DNA from 3 places in the Caproiciproducens sp. LBM24188 genome. Region 2 is predicted to be linked to each of the others. Evidence: a T-box and tRNA genes for the amino acid it is inferred to sense, from the RefSeq annotation. Region 2 holds a T-box; the other regions hold tRNA genes.

Region 1 (4,613 bases), 450 kb from region 2:
AGAAAATACCATTCCGGGCAATGCGATCATCGAATTCGCACTGCTGTTTTCAGGCATTTCGTGGCATTCCAGACCGCATCCATGCCCAAGCCGGTGGGTAAAATATTTTCCGAATCCGGCATTCTCCAAAACCTTTCTTGCCACACGGTCGAATTCACACATGGGCAGTCCGGGACGAATAAGTTCCTCCGCGGCCAGGTTCGCCCGCTTTACCGCTTCATACACCGTCTTCTGTTTCTCGCTCACATGACGAAAAAACACGGTCCTTGTCATATCACACCAATAGCGATGAATCGGCGTAAAAATATCCAGTACAATATTATCCCCATCACGGATAACCGTATTGTTCGCCTCATGATGCGGGTCTGCCGCGTTTCCCCCAAAGGAAACAATCTGCCCTTCTGGGGAATGATCGCCACCCCGTTCGGCAAACATCTTTTCAATACGGCCGGAAATTTCGCTTTCTGTTGCGCCCTCATGAATCAGCGAAATGGCGGTTTTCATAACGTCATCGTTGATTCTGGAGGCGTTCCGCATGACTTCAATTTCCTCCGCGTCCTTTTGCAAGCGGGCCATATCAACCGGAGTCGAGCCGTTAACCGGAACAATGTCCTTACGAAGTTCCATCAAGCCGATCAAATATTTGGATTGCCAGGTTTTGTCAATCCCGATTTTTCCGGGCTTTACCACAGAGGCTAAGTCCGGCAGAGGATTCACCCCGTCTTTTCCAACCACCAATTCCATTCCGGGCTCAGGCTGAAGACAGAACAGTTCGTTGCCAAACAATACAACTCTTCCGCTGTCGTCCAAATACAGGGCAAACATCCGCTCGAATGGGTCCACCCATATCCCCGTCAAATAATAAATGGACTCCTTTGACGATATGATAATCTGCTTTAATTGTTCGGCTTCCATGTTTGCGATTACCCGTTGCACTCTACTCTGCTTCAGCATTCCGATTTCCTCTTTCCTCAAACTTTTATTTTATATATTACCATAACTTTCATCCGGATAAAACACTTTAGTCGCCTAGGAACCGAATTATACCAATTTTCGGCACATTTCTGATACCGCTTCCCTACTTTTCTGAAACGAGCAAATAAAAAATCGCTGTGCGGCAGGCTCGAGTTCTGAGGCAGGACAAGTAATTACCACAAAAAATGCGAAAAAACTCCTGAACTTCCGTTCACCGGTCTCTCAGGCGTTTTTGGTGTCCATCAGGGATCTGACGTTTTGCTGTCTTTTCTTTTTGATATCAAAAAAGAAATGATTGCCGGCATTACGGAAATAAAAATAATGGCTACTACCACCAAACTGAAATGATTCTTTACAAAGTCAATATTGCCAAAAAAATAGCCTAGGCCAAACATCAAAGACACCCACAGGAATGCACCGATAATGTTATACCCGATAAAATGGTGGTACGTCATTTCCCCTACCCCTGCAACAAAGGGGGCAAAGGTACGTACGATTGGAACAAAACGAGCAATGGTAATGGTTTTGCCGCCGTACCGTTCAAAGAACGCATGGGTCCGTTCAATATATTCCATCTTTATCAAAGGAATGTGTTCCTTTTTGTTTATTTTTTTACGCAGAAAGTGCCCGATATGGTAATTCACCGTGTCCCCCGAGATGGCGGCAATATAAAGCAGGATGATCACAACGGGAATATTAATGGAACCGCCAACAGCGGCAATCGCACCGGTTGCAAAAATCAAAGAGTCCCCTGGTAAAAACGGGGTGACGACCAGTCCGGTTTCAATAAAAATTGCTGCAAATAGAATGACATAAGCCCAAATGTTATATTGACAGATAATTATATTTAAATATTTATCCAGATGGAGGACAACATCCACAATCAAATTGAAATCCAAAACCATTCTCCTTAACATGTTAACAAGCCGTTTTTCAACATACTTTACTTATTATATCAGTCCTTTGCCGTCTGTGCAAAATTATTTTCACATAGGGGGAATTTATCAGCGCTATTGCCTGCTGTTCCTAGGATATACAATGGCTCCGGTTTTCGCCATGACGGCGCCACAGGCAATAAAATTGCACAGTGGGGTTTTTACCTGATTTCGTGGTCAAATCATGCTTTGGAGCCGTCATATCCTTTTTGTGATGGCTTTTTCTGCTTCGCAGGATGTTTCTGTCTACTGGAGCACATACCAATTTTTGGTCAGCTGCGCAATACCAAGGAATGGCCGCATCTACTCTAACTTTACGCAGTAAAAATCCATATAGAAGGAACAGTGCTTGAACCGTACCCACAAATCATTAGCTCAAAAGGCAGCAAATCTTATCATTCGCTTAAACTGTGTATGTAGGATTTGCGCGTATCTCTTTTTTGAAACATCTATACAGTATAAAAACAAAAAGCGGCAAAACAATAAATGGGAGAATTTTGAATATGGCCCTGCTTTTTTACTCTTGTTCTTAAGTTGTTCAAAGTCCCATTCTTTTCACCAAACATTTATAGAGAACTATAAGAATTGCCGGAATCTTCTTTACCGTGACCCTAAATAAACATAAAACGAAATCGCCGATGGACTGTAATCTCTACAATCCATCGGCGATTATTTTGATAATACTGGAGGCGTCACCCAGATTTGAACTGGGGAATCAGGGTTTTGCAGACCCTTGCCTTACCGCTTGGCTATGACGCCACATATTGGAGCGAACGACGAGGCTCGAACTCGCTACCTCCACCTTGGCAAGGTGGCGCTCTACCAGATGAGCTACGTTCGCGAAACTGGTGCCTCCGGGCGGAATCGAACCACCGACACGGGGATTTTCAGTCCCCTGCTCTACCGACTGAGCTACAGAGGCGAATGGCGACTCGGATCGGGATCGAACCGACGACCTCTAGCGTGACAGGCTAGCGTTCTAACCATCTGAACTACCGAGCCATTCTTGGTGGGAACAATAGGACTCGAACCTATGACCCCCTGCTTGTAAGGCAGGTGCTCTAACCAGCTGAGCTATGCTCCCGATTGCGTCGCGTTCATCAGCGACGTGTTATATAATACTATATATTGTTACAGTTGTCAACACCTTTTTTAATTTTTTTCCATGTTTTGTTTTGCGTGGGAGGACTCTGCAATTCTTTTCAAATCATTCACCGATAAACGGTACGCATGGTTACAGTATTGGCACTTAACCTCCGCATATCCGGTTTCATCTGCAAGCGAACAGAGTTCTTCCGGCTTCAAGGTGGACAGTGCGCGTTCCACGCGTTCCATGCTGCAGTTGCAGGCATACGAAACAGAGTACTCATCCAAAACTTCCACGTCAAACCCATTTAACGCCGTGCGGCAGATTTCTTCGATATTCATTCCTTTTGCCAGCATGGAAGTAACGGAATTTAGTTGATTCACATTCTCTTCCAGCTTGGCAATATCCGATTCCTCCGCACCTGGAAGCACCTGAATCAGCAGGCCGCCGGCCAGAATTTGGCGAATATCTCTTTTATCCACCAGCACACCAAGCGCGCAGACCGTAGGAATTTGTTCGCTTACCGCATAATAATGCGTAATATCCTCCGCTACTTCCCCGGTTTGAAGCTCTACCTGGCCAGAATACGGATTTCCTTCGCCGTAATCCCGTATTACACCAAGCAAGCCGTCGGAACCGATTCCCTTTCCCACGTCAAGCTTCCCGTTCGATTTCAATGGAAGTTCCACTTCCGGGTGCTCCACATAACCGCGGCAGTTCCCTTTCCCGTCCGCTATTGCTACTACGGAGCCTAACGGTCCGCCGCCATTCATCTTCAGGGTAATGGATGCGTCCGATTTTTTCAGCATGGTTCCCATCATGGACGAAGCCGTCAGCAGCCTGCCAAGTGCGGCGGTTGCCACTGCGCTGGTGTGATGAATTTGCTGAGCGGTTGCAACAATATAGGTAGAATCAATTGCGGCGGCCATGATTCCGCCGTTTGACGTAATACATCTTAAAACTTTATCCATATAAAAATTCCTTATCTTTTTCTGGCAACAAATACTACCCGCTCGGAGGTTTCCTGCGGGTTTTCAAAAGTAAGATCGTCAAACATGCCGACCGCTTCCATTCCGGCGCGGTCCAGCAAAGAAACAACTTGGTCTAGTTCATAAGCACGTTCGTAAAAACGCTCCGTGCTTCGGTGGTAGGCCCCTCGTTCATCCCGCCCGAAAAGGTCTAAAGTAATGCCCACACGGCAGTTTTTCTCGTTGAGATGGTTCTGCCAGACACAGTAAACCGAATCCGTATCGTAAATAAAAACATTGTTTGCCAAGATATGCTTATGTTTATAAATAGTGTTTACATCAAACACAAAATATCCGTCCGGATTCAAAAAAAGCGAAACGCGCTGAAACGCTTTCAGCACTTCATTTTCTCCGTTTAGGTGATTCACGCTGTCCAGCGCGCAAATGACGGTGTCAACCGTCCCGAACAAATCAAGCCGCAGCATATCCTGACAAAGGAACAAAAGATTCAGCTGCGCCTGGGCCGCTTTTTGCTGCGCGACAGAAAGCATGGCGGACGAACGGTCTACACCGTACACATCAAAACCGCGCTTGGCAAGTTCCACGGTTAGGCTGCCGGTCCCACAGGCCAAGTCCAGAGTAATTCCC
Region 2 (4,613 bases):
CGGGCGATAGCGCAATCGAAAACGATTCACCGGGAATCAGGTGCAGGTTTTTGCAGTTGCAGCAGCTTTGCAAATCCGAACGGGTTTGTTCCAGTAGCGGAAGTATTTCATCCGGTACGGTAACGGTAAGATCGCCGAGTTCCGCTTTCAGCGACAAATTGCGTTCGGATTTCTGTTTCCGAACCTCAAACAAAATTTGCTTGATGATGGTTCCAAAGTCTTCCGGAAGTTCCGCCGGAAGGCTTTTTTCGTCCCAGCGGGAAAGGTGGATAGAGGGCGTTGCTTCACGGTTGCAGTAGTACGTTTGGTAAATGACCTCCGTCATATGCGGGACGAACGGGGCGTACAGCTTTAGAATGGACAGAAATCCGTGCGAAAGCGCCCAGGCGGTGGAGCGAAGTTCCGTTTCGTCCTTTGCGTTGTAGCTGCGGTTTTTGACCAGCTCCAGATACGTGTCGCAGTAATCCTTCCAGAACAGATTGTCGATTTCGTGCCTTGCTGCGCCGATTTCATAGCGGTTCAGCCATTGCGCGGCAGAGGAGGCGGTTTGGGCGCAGCGCTGCAAAATCCAGCGGTCCAACGGAAGAAGAGTTTCCGGTTTTTCGTCAGCGTACAGCGCCAGAGCGTCCAGTCGGCCCAGCGTGAATTTCGCTGCGTTCCACAGCTTGGTCAGGAAGCGGGCGGACTGCTTCAATTCTTCCTGTGAAAACAGCGTGTCGGTACCAAGATGCGCACCCGCCGCCCAGTAGCGCAGACTGTCCGCGGAATACTGCTTAATCAGCTCGTTTGGGGAAACGACGGCGTTGCCCTTGGACTTGCTGATTTTTTCCCCTTTTTTGGCCAGAACGAACCCACAAATCATGATGTCCTTCCAAGGAATCTGCCCGGTTTCGTAAATGCTTCGGACAATGGAATAAAACGCCCACGTGCGAATAATTTCGTGCGCCTGTGTGCGCATGCTCATGGGCGGGAAAGCGTCGCGCAGGCCGTGTTCCTCCGCGGTTTGAGCATTGATGAAGGGGGTAAGAGAAGAGGTAGCCCAGGTGTCCATTACGGCGGTTTCCGGTACAAATTCCGTGCAGCCGCAGGTGCAGGGGTGCGGTGGCGGGCATTCCACAGGGTTGACAGGCAGCTGGGACTCCTCCGCGAAAATCGGTTTTCCGCACCGCTTGCAGTACCAGACCGGAAACGGAACGCCGAAATACCGCTGGCGGGAAATGCACCAGTCCCATTTCAGGTTTTGTACCCAGAGCAGGTAACGGGTTTTCATGGAAGCCGGATACCAGTTGATTTCGTCCGCGGCGGCCAGAAAACGCTCCTTGTGCGATAAAATATCGAAAAACCATTGCCGGGACGGCAGAATTTCTACCTCTTTCCCGCAGCGTTCATGAACGGAAACGGTATGCCGGATCTGCTCTTTTTTGAGCAGAAGTCCGTGCTCCTCTAGCAGCTCCGCCATTCGTACTCTGGCCTGGGCGGCTTTCATACCGCCAACCAGCGGGACGGATTCCGGCAGTCGGCCGTTTGGCTCCATCATCCACTTGTAAGGGAGATGGTGCTTTTCAAACCATTCCAAATCCGTGGTGTCGCCAAAGGTTGCACACATGACCGCGCCCGTTCCCTTTTCCGGGTCGGCTTTTTCGTCGCCAAGAACCGGTATATCGAATTCATAGAGCGGGACGCGTGCGGTTTTGCCAATCAGGTGGTTGTAGCGGGTGTCGTCCGGGTGGACAAACAGCGCGGCACAGCCGTACAGCAGTTCCGGTCGGGTGGTGGCGACGGGTATCATTTCCGTTCCAACGTAAAACGGAATCGTGTGAAAGGCGGAATCCTTTTCCGCGGTGTCCAGCTCCGCCTGCGCAATGGAGGTACGGCAGTTGGTGCACCACAGAACGGGGGACTCTTTCTGGTAAGCCTTTCCTTCCCGCGCCAGTCGGAGAAACGAGCGCTGCGACAGCTTCTGTACGGCGGGGCTGATGGTTTCATACCGCAGGCTCCAGTCTACGCTGAATCCCATGGACTTCCACAGTGCCTGGAACTCGTTGCGGTATTGCTCTGTGGTTTCCCGGCAAAGGCGGGTAAATTCGCTTCGCGGCATAGAAGCTGCTGTTACCCCATGTTCTTTTTCGGTCAGCCGTTCAGAAGGCAGGCCGTTGTCATCAAAACCAAAGGGATAAAAAACGTTTTTACCCTGCATTCGCTGGAAGCGGGCGATGATTTCTGCCTGTGTGTAGGAAAAAATGTGCCCAATGTGCAGGCTTCCGCTGACGGTCGGCGGAGGCGTATCGATGGAGTAAACCTCCCGCCCGTCGGGAAGAAAGCGGTAAGTTCCTTCCTTTTCCCATAGCTCCTGCATAGCTTTTTCCCATTTTTTGCATCATAGTGCGGTTCAAGCATCGTTTTTGCTCCTTTCTTTAAAACAGCATTTAAACAGAAAACAGTAAGATCGAAATCCGATTGAGAAAGCGAAAGAATATAAAAAAGCCTTCGTCCTAATTGCATTAGGACGAAGGCTGAATCACTCCGCGGTACCACCTAACTTTGTACGGAACCTGCGCTCCGCACACGCTTGTGCCGTACAGGATCGCAGAAAGTTTACCGCCCTGCTATTCCGATACGGTTTCCTTTTAACGGTGGAATTCCGGCAAATCCTACTGGCATAAACGCGTTCAGTTCGCAGCTCCATGGTCACTTTCCTGCTTTTGCAGCGGGGATTTTCACCAGCCATCCCTTCTCTGTGCTGCTCCAGACAGGTACTCTTCCATTTCCAAGCTTTTCTGCTGTTCAATTATTTCACTTATTTTATGACAGTCCTTTTTCTTTGTCAAGAGTAAAAATAGGAATTTTTAATTTCAGAACACCCAGCTGCGTTTTTCGAAATGGATTCCGAGAGTTCTTATTGTGCCATAAAATTCATAAAATAAAGGACGGAGCGATGGGAGTGAATTTCGGCAAATGACGCGCCAAGCCTTTTGGCACGATGTTCCATTTCTAAATTGCAAATCCAATGAAAGGGTGGGGACGGGATGGCGAAGGTTATTTTGGTATGCGGAAAAATCTGCAGCGGGAAAAGCACTTACGCGAAACGGATTCAGTGGGAACGGCGCGCCGTAGTGCTTTCCTGCGACGAGCTGATGCTTGATTTATTTGATGATTCCCTGGGGGAAAAGCACGATGAAATTCTGCAAAGAACCAAAGTGTATCTCTACCGGCTGGCAGAGCAGATCATCCGCACCGGCTCCAACGTAATACTGGATTTTGGATTCTGGAGCAGGGCGGAACGGCAAAGACTGAAAGCGTGCCTGCTGCAAAAAGATATCAGCTGTGAATTGCATTATGTAAAGGTGTCCCGCCAAACTTGGCAGGAATATCTGAAAAAGAGAAACGAAAACGTTCGGAAGGGCCTTGAAAAGGCGTACTATGTGGATGAAAATATGAAGCGCCTGTTCGGGGAGCAGTTCGAAGAACCGGACAGCGACGAAGTTGATGTGCTGGTGGAACCGGAAGAGGAGGAATAGTTTTCTATAAAAACGAGCTCTGCGTTTCAGACCTTTCCAAACAGGAAAGGTCATTTTTGTTTTTGAAAGCGTTCCAGAAGGGAGGAAAGGTGTGGGTCGCTCCGCAGACTTTATCCGAAACTCTGCTGTGTTAAGCATACGTCGAAATCCCTTTCTTTTCAATGGAATGGTACGAAATATTTCCCGATAAAACTTAACCGTGGGTTTATCCATGAAATCATCTTGATACACAAAATAATCCACAAAATTTCCACGTTTTTAGCAAGTAGAAACCGAGTTGTATTTGATTGACAATAATTTATCAATATGGTAGTATTTATGGCGATGTATAAAGTGAAAGGAGAAAACTTATGTCCCCTTCGTGTGATTTCGCAAAACTTGACGAAATTTTGGAAAACCACAAGTATGACCCCGGAAACATAATCGCAATTCTCCAGGATACCCAGGAAGTGTACCATTATCTTCCCATGGAAATTTTTGATTATTATTCCGAGAAGCTTGGCATGAGTCGGGCACGCATTTTCAGTATTGCTACGTTTTATGAGAACTTCTCTTTGGAACCAAAAGGAAAATACGTGATTAAAATCTGCAACGGTACCGCCTGCCATGTGCGCAAGTCGATGCCGATTTTGGAGCAGCTGCGTAAGGATTTGAACCTGTCAGAGCAGAAGAAAACCACAGATGACCTGCTGTTTACAGTGGAAACGGTTTCGTGCCTTGGGGCGTGCGGACTTGCGCCGGCGCTGACGGTGAATGACGAGGTGTTCGGCATGATGACGCCGGAGAAAGCAACGGAGCTTGTCAATCAACTGAAGGGGGAAAACGCAGATGCTGCAGAATAGAGCGGATTTACAGAATCTCCGGGCTTTATTGAAAAGCCGGTTGGACCAACAGAAAAAGAAAATTTTAATTTGCGCTGGCACAGCCTGCGTTGCCAGTGGTTCCCTTGCCATCTACGATGAATTTCTTCGCCTTATTCGCGAAAAAGGAATCAACTGTTCCGTGGATTTACAGCACGAAACGGAAGGCGAACATATCGGAATCAAAAAAAGCGGCTGTCACGGTTTTTGTGAAATGGGCCCCCTGGTTCGCATT
Region 3 (4,613 bases), 920 kb from region 2:
CGTTTGCCCCGGCGATGCCGCCCTTGCTGGAGAACTGCCAGATGGAGTACGGGCCGGTATAGCTTGCAGAGTCCACATCGTAATGCGCGACCCATTTGTCATAAGCACTAAGTTCAGGAGTGTTCAGATTCGTCAGATACCGGGCACCACTGTAAATTCCTGCGCGGTAGCCCGCGTTGGTAATAGTGCGGCAGAACGCGGCTGCCATGGCGGAAATTTGAGCCGTTGTCAGCTTACTGAAAATGGATTTGTCCTCCACATCATAAAAGACCGGGTAGTCCAGATGACGATTATTCAAAATACTGAGACAAAACTGCGCTTCCCTTATTGCCTGTGCGACACTGGTTGCGTAGCTGTAGTGGTAAACGCCCACCTTAATGCCGTTCGCAACTGCGCCGTTATAATTGGCGACAAACTGGGAATCCGTCTGCACCGCCGGCAGTTCGTCGCCGTAGCCGGTGCGGATAATGGCAAAATCCACGCCGTTATTTTTCAGGTCCGTCCAAGCAATCTTTCCGTTGTGGCTGGATACATCGACGCCTTTATAGGCAACGTGAATATCGCAGGTTGCGGTACGTCCGTCGGCGGCTGTCGCGGTAACTGTTGTACGGCCGAACGAAACGCCCGTTATCATATTATCGCTGACTGACGCAATCGCAGGGTTAGCGGAAGTGAGCGTAACGGCCACGCTGTTATCTGCGGCAAAAAGCCCAGCGCTTTCACCCGGCTTTAGTCCGATGGTGGTGCTGGTAAGCGCTAGGGAACCCGTTGCTGTGTCCGCATAGGTGGGCAAAGCAACGGTGAAAGCCATTGCGAAAACCAGGATCAGGGAAAGCAGTTTTTTTCTCATTTTAATCCTCCAATTTCCATTATTTACTATATTTTTTCTGTTTGATTATATGCTGGTATTTTTCGTTTGTCAACTTTTGGTGAATTAATTCTTTCTTAAAAATTGAAAAAAAGCCTCAAAGCAAATTACGTTTGTTTTGAAGGCTTTCCCTTTTTATCTTCGGCCGATCTTTTACAAAGAAACTGTTTCCCTAAGTTCTTACTTAAAACGTCTTGCCGCCTTTCCCGTACTGTTTCTACGGCAGTGAAACTAAATTCCGGTCCCCTTTTGTTCGCCGCCTGACGGCGGCTTCTGTGGCTACGTACGATGGTGCATCCCACTGCCATGAATCTTCCGGTTAATCGGTGACAACAAAAAAGACGCACAGCTTTGCCGAAAAAGCAGTACGTCTTCCTTATTTCAAATTAGAATTTCATCAACCAAGGATTATGCGTTCTTAAAGGCTTTTACCGCGTTGGTAACGTCCTCCTGACGCTTTTTGTTCTGGTCGTTGTTGGTTGTGGTGTCCTTATAAATCAGCATGTATTTCCCACTGTCCGAAAGAACCGCCGAAACCTGCTGATCCATAATGGTGAAGCTGCCCTTGGACTTCACCGCGTCCAATACTTTTTGTGCCGTTTCATTCAGGGTGCTGGGGAACTGATAAAGCTCTACCGTTACATTGTCCTTCCCGTTCAGGCCAAACTGGTACCGTACACCCTTTTCTGCCCCGATAAAATCCGCCCGCATGGTGGAGGGCGTACCGGAGATCAGCGATTTTGCTGCGAGGTATTTGGCCAGGCCGTCCACACTGTCTTCATAATTGGATTCGTCCACCTGCGGGGAAGCCTCAGAGGAGGCCTGGGAGGAAGTTGAACTGCCGGACGGGGCAGGCGTGCCGCCTACGTCTCCCATGCCGCATGCCGCCATGGTGCCCACCATAATGAGCGCAAGAGTTAGAACTGTCAGTTTCTTTATCTGTTTCATTTTCATAATCCCTTCCTGTATCAGGTAAATTCCGTCCTCGTTGCCGCGCGGCGGCTCACAGCCGCGAAAACACGGAACCGCGGTTGCCATTGTGCCCGGCCCGTTTTACGAAAAGGCACGGGGATAAAGCAAACGCACCTCACAAAAGTGAAGTGCGCGTTTCCCGTGGTGGACACAAGGGGACTCGAACCCATGACCTCTCGCGTGTGAGGCGAGCGCTCTAACCAGCTGAGCTATGCGTCCATAGTCCGCATGTGTGCGGAATATGCAAAGTCAATCACCATTGGAAACCCGCCGGAGATTGACCTGGATATAAAAATGGTGACCCGGACGAGATTCGAACTCGTGAAACCGCCGTGAAAGGGCGGTGTCTTAACCGCTTGACCACCGGGCCATATTTGGTAGCGGCAATTGGATTTGAACCAATGACACTTCGGGTATGAACCGAATGCTCTAGCCAACTGAGCTATGCCGCCACAGTTATTCAGTTTGTCCGCATAAGTGAAATGCGGAGCGTTTTATATTATATCTTAGGCATACCCTATTTGTCAACACATTTTTTAATTTTTCCGAGTTTTTTTCAAAAATATTTTGAATCGAAACAGCGGTATTTAACATTATACACGATCTTCGGGGCATTATACCCTTTTCAGAGAATTAAAAATCAGAAAAACGAAAAGCCGGCACGCGGCCGGCTTTTCGTTTTGCCCAACGCGTAAATTTAGATGGAAAGCGAATAGTTCGGCGCTTCCTTGGTAATCTGAATGTCGTGCGGATGGCTTTCTTTCAGGCCGGCACCGGTAATCCGGACAAACTGTGCTTTTTCGTGCAGCTCTTCAATGTTGGCGCAGCCGGTGTAGCCCATGCCGGAGCGCACGCCGCCCAACAGCTGATACACGGTGTCGGAAAGGGGTCCCTTGTACGGTACGCGGCCTTCTACGCCTTCGGGCACCAGTTTCTTGGCATCCTGCTGGAAGTAACGGTCCTTGCTGCCGTGGCCCATAGCGGCAAGGCTGCCCATACCGCGGTATACCTTAAACTGGCGGCCCTGGTACAGCTCGGTTTCTCCGGGGGATTCCTTACAGCCTGCAACCAGCGAGCCCACCATAACGACGTTCGCGCCGGCGGCAAGCGCCTTTACAATATCCCCGGAATATTTCACGCCGCCGTCCGCAATGACCGGGATTCCATACTCGGCCGCCGCACAGGCTGCATCGTAAACTGCGGTAATCTGCGGTACGCCAATACCGGCAACAATTCGCGTAGTACAAATGGAACCGGGGCCGATGCCGACCTTTACGCAGTCCGCGCCAGCTTCAATCAGGGCGCGCGTACCGGAGGCCGTAGCGACGTTGCCCGCAATCAGTTGAAGGTTTGGATATGCCTTTTTCACTTTCTTTACCGCGTCAATGACGCCGCTGTTGTGGCCGTGTGCAGAATCGAGCACCACAACGTCCACCTGCGCCTTAACCAGCTCCGCAACACGCTCCAGTACATCCGCAGTGGCTCCGATGGCTGCGCCGCACAGAAGACGGCCGCCTGCATCTCTTGCAGAATTCGGGTACTGAACCGCTTTTTCAATATCCTTAATGGTAATCAGGCCTTTTAAATTGCCCTTGGCGTCTACGATTGGCAGCTTTTCAATGCGGTGCCTGCGCAGGATTTCCTGCGCCTCCTTCAGCGTGGTGCCAACCGGCGCGGTCACAAGATTTTCCTTGGTCATGACCTGGGAAATCGGAAGGTCATAATCGCTGCCGCTCATAAAACGAAGGTCACGGTTGGTAATGATGCCCACAAGTTTGCCGTTTTCGCAAATCGGCACGCCGGAAATACGGTAACGGGCCATAATCTCATCCGCATCCCGGACCAGGTGCTCCGGGGACAAAAAGAACGGGTCGACAATCACTCCATTTTCGGAACGCTTTACGCGGTCCACCATGTCGGCCTGTTTGTCAATGGGCATATTCTTATGAATGATTCCAATGCCGCCTTCCCGCGCGATGGCAATCGCCATTTCCGTTTCCGTAACCGTATCCATTGCCGACGTCATCAGCGGGGTGTTAAGCCGGATGGTTTTGGTCAGGTTTGTGGTAAGGTCGACTTCCTTCGGCAAAACGTGGGATTCCGCCGGAATCAGCAGCACGTCGTCAAACGTAAGCGCTTCTTTAACAAACTTCTGAGAATAGTCCGTGTTTAACATGATTTCCTCCTCTTTACATCGCGCCGCCTCTGTAAAAAAGCCGGTGCATCATCTTCCTGTGTTTCCTCTGCGTGTTTACGATGGCCACGGGTAAATAAGTGCGAAAGTATTTTCCTGTTTATAAAATGAAAAATCGCCAATCTGTGCCGAAAAAGACGAGCACAAACTGAGATTTTTCAAAATCGGACCTTTTGCGTATGGAAAATAGCCGCTCTGCCGTAAATACATCTCGCTAAGAGTTCTCTCTATCACGGTGATTCACGTACAAGGTTTGTTATATATTTTGTAATTATATCATCACGAATTTGAGATTTCAATACCGATGCGCGCCTTTTTCATTTCCTCTTTTGGAAAAGGTTTCATTACTGCGGAGGCGGTGAATCCGCAGCCCCGTTCGTTCACGCCTTTCATCCAGATGCGGCCGTCCCGCTCCGCGGCATAAATTTGAAGTGTGTCGCCCAGACGGCTTTCCGTAACGTAATTAATCTGCACTTCGGCAAACTGACGGCCCGCCGCGCCGCCCGGAAGGTAATCCGTCAGGATGTCGGCATAAACGGCGTTGTTTAGGTGTGTGTTGTAGTCCAGGTCCGAAAACCG

Evidence for each region. A T-box is a leader RNA that pairs with one kind of tRNA and senses whether it is charged. The one in region 2 lies ahead of ACSVDI_RS10855 (valine--tRNA ligase), so its partner is inferred to be a tRNA-Val.
Region 1: it has a tRNA-Val gene. The T-box ahead of ACSVDI_RS10855 (valine--tRNA ligase) is inferred to sense a tRNA for this amino acid. The anticodon was not compared.
Region 3: it has a tRNA-Val gene. The T-box ahead of ACSVDI_RS10855 (valine--tRNA ligase) is inferred to sense a tRNA for this amino acid. The anticodon was not compared.

Annotation. Positions count from the first base shown of each region.
Region 1 is NZ_CP196862.1:1,839,860-1,844,472, forward strand. It holds gene ACSVDI_RS08670 (M24 family metallopeptidase) at 1-954, opposite strand, end outside; gene ACSVDI_RS08675 (DedA family protein) at 1,218-1,874, opposite strand; tRNA gene ACSVDI_RS08680 (tRNA-Cys) at 2,595-2,669, opposite strand; tRNA gene ACSVDI_RS08685 (tRNA-Gly) at 2,676-2,751, opposite strand; tRNA gene ACSVDI_RS08690 (tRNA-Phe) at 2,757-2,832, opposite strand; tRNA gene ACSVDI_RS08695 (tRNA-Asp) at 2,836-2,912, opposite strand; tRNA gene ACSVDI_RS08700 (tRNA-Val) at 2,918-2,994, opposite strand; gene hslO (Hsp33 family molecular chaperone HslO) at 3,063-3,968, opposite strand; gene ACSVDI_RS08710 (class I SAM-dependent DNA methyltransferase) at 3,980-4,613, opposite strand, start outside.
Region 2 is NZ_CP196862.1:2,291,614-2,296,226, reverse strand. It holds gene ACSVDI_RS10860 (VanZ family protein) at 1-10, shown strand, start outside; partial or broken gene ACSVDI_RS10855 (valine--tRNA ligase) at 1-2,362, opposite strand, end outside; T-box leader at 2,500-2,779, opposite strand; gene ACSVDI_RS10850 (AAA family ATPase) at 3,027-3,518, shown strand; gene ACSVDI_RS10845 (NADH-quinone oxidoreductase subunit NuoE family protein) at 3,869-4,360, shown strand; gene ACSVDI_RS10840 (NADH-ubiquinone oxidoreductase-F iron-sulfur binding region domain-containing protein) at 4,347-4,613, shown strand, end outside.
Region 3 is NZ_CP196862.1:218,979-223,591, reverse strand. It holds gene ACSVDI_RS00990 (GH25 family lysozyme) at 1-850, opposite strand, end outside; gene ACSVDI_RS00985 (hypothetical protein) at 1,277-1,906, opposite strand; tRNA gene ACSVDI_RS00980 (tRNA-Val) at 1,983-2,059, opposite strand; tRNA gene ACSVDI_RS00975 (tRNA-Glu) at 2,136-2,210, opposite strand; tRNA gene ACSVDI_RS00970 (tRNA-Met) at 2,216-2,292, opposite strand; gene guaB (IMP dehydrogenase) at 2,538-4,016, opposite strand; gene ACSVDI_RS00960 (acyl-[acyl-carrier-protein] thioesterase) at 4,314-4,613, opposite strand, start outside.